DNA from 2 places in the Lacinutrix sp. WUR7 genome. Region 1 is predicted to be linked to the other one. Evidence: riboswitches for the same ligand, from Rfam matches in the RefSeq annotation. Region 1 holds a riboswitch; the other holds the start of a gene.
What was found. Region 1 has a riboswitch for S-adenosylmethionine ahead of FG167_RS08315 (O-acetylhomoserine aminocarboxypropyltransferase/cysteine synthase family protein). Riboswitches for the same ligand answer to the same signal wherever they lie in the genome.
Positions count from the first base shown of each region.

Region 2: another riboswitch for S-adenosylmethionine. It lies ahead of FG167_RS12005 (Na+/H+ antiporter NhaC family protein); the one in region 1 lies ahead of FG167_RS08315 (O-acetylhomoserine aminocarboxypropyltransferase/cysteine synthase family protein).

Region 1 is NZ_CP045067.1:1,898,846-1,901,986, forward strand. Features, by position in the region: gene FG167_RS08310 (hypothetical protein) at 1-374, shown strand, start outside; SAM riboswitch class I at 607-729, shown strand; gene FG167_RS08315 (O-acetylhomoserine aminocarboxypropyltransferase/cysteine synthase family protein) at 847-2,139, shown strand; gene thrA (bifunctional aspartate kinase/homoserine dehydrogenase I) at 2,217-3,141, shown strand, end outside.
Region 2 is NZ_CP045067.1:2,740,518-2,743,658, forward strand. Features, by position in the region: gene FG167_RS11995 (alpha/beta hydrolase) at 1-555, shown strand, start outside; gene FG167_RS12000 (lytic transglycosylase domain-containing protein) at 611-1,540, shown strand; SAM-I-IV-variant riboswitch at 1,698-1,793, shown strand; gene FG167_RS12005 (Na+/H+ antiporter NhaC family protein) at 1,841-3,141, shown strand, end outside.

The DNA.
Region 1 (3,141 bases):
AAACGCTTTCTATGCGAGAAGATTTACTCTGTTTTTCTAGAGTTTTAAATCTTGTAGCGCATTATGAAGCAGGTTTAGATTATCATTTAGAAACCTTGCTAAGAAGTACGTATAAGTTTTTAATTAAGATGAACGATTTGCATGAAGTGCAAAAAGAGATGATAAAATTCATTCGAGGTTTACAAGATATTTATCCGCAAGACCTTAAAAAAGAGTTCAAAAAACTGTTAGAAGTTTTAAAACAATATGAAGATCATCCGTATGAGCGTCGTGCATTTTTATATTTAGATATTATTTCTTGGCTAGAAAGTAAAATTGAAAATAAGCCTGTAGGCCAGGTTATCAAAGACAAGTATCTTGAAAATTATGCATAGATATTTTACGGATTTCAAAAAAAAGAAATAAAAAAAGCTTAAAAAAATTTGGATATTAAACTTTTGTGATGCAATATTTGTGCTCACAAAGTTCAAACACTTACTGAAAAGGAAAAATTTTTAATCTCAAAGTTTGAGACACAAAATATTTTTAACACCACAGTTTACTTTTGTAAATGCGGATTTAAAAATATGGAAGTAACGAAAAAATTTGTATTAAAAAATTTCCGAAATGTTATCAAGAAAGGTGGAGAGATAGACTCGCTGAAGCCTTAGCAACCCTTAGATTTACTATGAAGGTGCTAAATTCTACTTAATGTTCGATTCATTAATCGAAATATTGGATAGATAACTCAAATCTAATTACTCATCTGTAATTAGTATTTTCTTTTTAACATTTTTCTATTAAGTACGCTTCTCACGAGGCTTATTGGCTTTTGGTTTAATTTATTTTAATTCAAAACTTAGAAAAATGAGTACACAAAAATTCGCAACCAAAGCATTGCACGCAGGACACGACGTTAGTCAAACAGCAGGAACTAGAGCAGTCCCTATTTATCAAACATCCTCTTATGTTTTTAATGATTCGGATGATGCCGCAGGAAGATTTAATCTTTCGGTTCCAGGATTTATTTACACCCGATTAAATAATCCTACAAACGACATTTTAGAACAACGATTAGCAACTCTTGAAGGAGGTATTGCAGCCGTAGCAACCGCTTCTGGAACTGCAGCTATTTCTACAACTTTACTAACCCTTTTAAAAGCAGGAGACCATATTGTTGCGTCTAGCAGTTTGTACGGAGGAACATACAATTTATTAAGTGTTACGCTACCAAGACATGGTATTACGACTACTTTTGTAGATCCTTCAGACGCAGAAAATTTTAAAAAAGCAACCCAAGAAAATACAAGAGCATTTTTTGTAGAGTCTTTAGGAAACCCTAAACTAGATGTTTTAGATTTAGAAGCCATTTCTAAAGAAGCCAAAAACAGCAAAGTGCCTTTAATTGTGGATAATACCGTGGCTACACCTTACTTGTTAAATCCAATTGAATATGGTGCAAACATTGTAATTCACTCCTTAACAAAATACATTACTGGTAATGGAACTTCCCTAGGAGGCGTAATTATTGACGCTGGAACTTTTGATTGGACCAACGGAAAATTCCCAGAATTCACAGAACCTTCTGCTGGTTATCATGGTTTAGTCTATAGCGAAGCTATTGGTGCTGCAGCTTTTATTGCGAAAGTTAGAATTGAAGGATTAAGAGATTATGGTGCGGCATTGAGCCCTTTTAATGCTTTTCAAATTATTCAAGGTTTAGAGACTTTAGAATTACGTATTAAAAAGCATAGTCAAAATGCACTAGAATTAGCAAAATGGTTGCAAGAACAACCAGAAGTAAATTGGGTGAATTATCCAGGATTGGAAACTAGTAAATATAGAGATTTGGCTAGAAAATATTTGCCTAACGGACAAAGTGGAGTGGTAACTTTTGGAGTTGATGGCGGTTATGAGTCTGCTAAAAAAATAGCAGATACTACCAAGTTATTTTCTTTGCTTGCCAATATTGGAGATACAAAATCTTTAATCATTCATCCAGCAAGTACTACGCATCAACAATTAGATGCACAAGCACAAGAGGCTTCCGGTGTTACAAAGGATTTAATTCGTTTGTCTGTTGGGATTGAAAATATTGAAGATTTAAAAGCGGATTTAAAAGAAGCTTTTGAAGTTTTAAAGAAAACGGTTCTAGCTTAAAACAAATCAATTAGTGATCATAAATACATGCTGTGTAATTTTTTTGCGCAGCATGTATTACTATTCCAAACCCAATAATGGCCGCATTAAAATATATAACAGTTTCTAGTTTTGAGCTTGCTTCTTGCGTATCTCAAAATATAGAATTATCCTATCAAATTTTTGGACAGCCTTTACACGAAGCACCAATTGTATTGGTCAACCATGCGCTTACCGGAAATAGTAATGTGTCGGGAAAAGACGGTTGGTGGCGTGATGTTATTGGTCCGGAGAAAGTCATTGATACCAATATATATACCGTTTTATCTTTTAATATTCCTGGAAATGGATACGATGGTTTTGTTATTGAAAACTACAAAGATTTTGTAGCTAGAGATATTGCAAAACTATTTTTAGTTGGTTTAGAAAAACTAGAGATAGCTTCTGTTTTTGCACTTATAGGAGGTTCTCTTGGTGGTGGAATAGCTTGGGAAATGGCTGTGCTTTCTCCAAATCTAGCAGATCATTTAATTGCTGTGGCTACCGATTGGAAATCGACCGATTGGCTCATTGCCAATTGCCAGATACAAGAACAGTTTTTATTAAATTCTAGTAATCCTGTGCATGATGCAAGAATGCACGCGATGCTTTGCTATAGAACTCCAAAGTCTTTTAAAGAACGTTTTAAAAGAAGCAGAAATGCGGAGCTAGAAATTTTTAATGTGGAAAGCTGGTTGCTACATCATGGCAAGAAATTGCAAGAACGTTTTCAGTTGTCTGCTTATAAATTAATGAATCAATTACTACGAAGTATTGATGTCACTAAAGACAGAACAGATTACGATGCGGTTTTAAAAAATATTAAAGCAAATATTACTATTGTTGGAGTAGATTCGGATTTGTTTTTTACGGCGGAAGAAAACAGAGAAACACAAAAACAATTAGCATTATCACATCCAAATGTGACGTATAATGAGATTAATTCCGATCATGGACACGATGCTTTTTTAATAGAATTCGAAC
Region 2 (3,141 bases), 840 kb from region 1:
GAATGGATGATTCCTCATAAAAACGAATCTTTAAGCGATTATGCAAAACGTATGACGCTGCATATTAAACATGAAAATATTGTATTACTAGGGGTTTCTTTTGGAGGTATCCTAGTGCAAGAAATGAGTAAACATATTAAGCTACGTAAGTTAATTATTGTATCTTCTGTGAAAACCATGCACGAGTTGCCAAAACGTATGAAAATTGCAAAACATACAAAAGCCTATAAAGTTGTACCAACTAGTTTAGCTGGTAATATAGATGCAATAGCAAAATATACCTTTGGTAAAAGTGTTGCTAAAAGAGTAGAGCTTTATAAAAAATACATGTCGGTTACCAGTAAAGAATACTTAGATTGGGCAATTGAGCAAGTTGTATGTTGGCATCAAGATAAACCAATACCTGGAATTATTCATATTCATGGAGATAAGGACATGGTTTTTCCTTATAAACATATTACCGATTGTATCACAGTAAAAGGAGGAACACATATTATGATTATTAATAAATACAAGTGGTTCAATGAAAATTTACCAAAATTGATATTACAGTAATTTCTGGCGTAAAATTTGCTATATATTTTTTAACTTTATAAAAAAATCAAATACTATGAAAAGGATTAAAAATGCACTTGCACTATTTGGATTATTAGGCTTATGTACTATGTTTGTTTTTGCATTGCAAGATGCACCAACAGACGAAAATTTTGAAAAGAAAATAATCAACGATTATAACGTTTACGCTTTACAAGTTCCTAGTTATTTAGATTTTGCTGGAGAACAAGTGCCTTTGCATAATCCAGATATTCTAGAACGTATGGATAGAGAATTGTTAGTAAATACCTACTGGCAATCTAATGGGTTCTTAATGTTTAAACGTGCACGAAAATACTTTCCTATTATAGAACCTATTCTTGCAAAACATGGTATTCCAGACGATTTTAAATATTTAGCAGTTATTGAAAGCGGACTAACAAACGCGAGATCACATGCAGGAGCAAGTGGTGTTTGGCAAATTATGAAAGGTACCGGAAGAGAATATGGACTAGAAGTAAATGATAATGTAGATGAACGTTATAATATAGAATTAGCAACAGAGGTTGCATGTGAATACTTAAAAAAATCTAAAGAAAAATTAGGCTCTTGGACGCTTGCAGCTTCTGGGTATAATGCCGGAATGGCGGGAATGGCTAGAAGATTAAAAGAACAAGATGTTTCTAGTTATTACGATTTACTTTTAGGAGAAGAAACAGGACGTTATGTTTTTAGAATCATTGCGCTTAAAGAAATTTTAAGCCACCCAGATAAGTATGGCTTTAATTTTAGAGATAAAGATCTATATGGATATATACCAACTTATAAAGTGGAAGTGGATACCGTAGTTGCAGATTTTGCTAGTTTTGCTAAAGGATTTGGTATTAACTATAAAATACTTAAACTACACAATCCTTGGTTACGAGAACCTAAACTAAACAATGCATCTAGAAAAAAATATTTGATCGATATACCTCGAGAAGGATACTATAATACAAATCCTTAAAATAAGTGTTTGTTAAAAAAAGGATAGCTTTAAACTTAAAGCTATCCTTTTTTTTTTTGTTTTAAATGGAAGTAATCTTCAAGTACTATATTGTTTGTTAAAATTATCTAATTTAAGATGTTGCCAAGACTTTATTCTTATATATTTGCCGACTTAAAATAATTATCAAGAATCTCGAAAGGAGATAGCAACCTGCAATAACAAGCAAGGTGCTAAAGCGATAAGCCAATATTTTGGAAAAAATGTTAATTCAATTTCTTTTCTATTTGCTTTTTGTCTTCTTTCTATTAAAAAGAAAAAATGGCAAAATTGAATCCTATTACACCAAGTTTTACAGCACTAATTCCATTATTTGTATTTGTATTTACTTTTTTAGGTGTTGGTTTATATCAAAACGATTTTTATGCACTACCAGCTCCTATAGCAGTTATCTTAGGTATTATAGTTGCTTTTGTAATGTTTAAGCAATCGGTGAACTCTAAAATTCAAACGCTTTTAAAAGGTTGTGGAGATGATAAAATACTAACCATGTGTTTAATCTATTTATTAGCTGGAGCTTTTGCTGCTATTACTAAGGCCACAGGAAGTGTCGATGCTATTGTAAATCTAGGCTTGGACTTTATTGCCATTGAATATATTTATTTTGGTGTGTTTATTATTGCAGCCTTTCTATCTGTTTCTACAGGAACTTCGGTTGGTGCCATTGTTACCTTAGCACCAATTATTATGGGGATTGCAGATCAAGGAGGAACATCTCTCGCTGTGCTTTGTGGTGCATTGCTAGGAGGTTCTATGTTTGGAGATAATCTATCTGTTATATCCGATACTACTATTGCTGCTACGCAATCTCTAGATTGTAAGATGAGTGATAAGTTTAAAGAAAATATAAAAATAGCACTTCCTGCTGCAATTATTACTTCCGTAATCTTAATGGTTCAAGGTTTTGATTTGGAAACGAATACCGCTGAAAATGTAATCTACACTTATAATATTATAAAAATACTACCTTATATCTTAGTTATTTTACTTTCCGTTTTTGGAGTAAATGTATTTGTAACACTCCTTTTAGGAATTATTTCAGCAGGTATCTTAGGACTGTTTTACGGCGATTTTACACTGATAGAATCCACAAAAATTGCATATTCTGGCTTTACAAGTATGACCGAAATATTTTTACTGTCATTATTAACTGGAGGATTGGCAGCTTTAGTAGAAAAAAATGGAGGAATAGATTATGTCTTAAATAAAATTAAAACCTTAATTAAAAGTAAAAAGTCCGCGCAGTTTGGTATTGCAGGTTTGGTAAGTACTATTAATGTAGCAATTGCTAATAATACAGTTTCTATTATAATAGCGGGATCTATAGCCAAAACGATTAATGATGAATATGCTTTAGATAATAAAAAGACAGCTTCTATTTTAGATATTTTTGCTTGTATTACGCAAGGGCTATTGCCTTATGGCGCACAAGTATTAATGATCTTAAGCTTTTCGCAAAGCAAAATAAACTATATAGACTTGGTACAAAACACATGGTACTTACTATTATTATTAGTAAGTACCATTTTGTTTATTGTTTTTAGGACGAATAAAAAACAGGT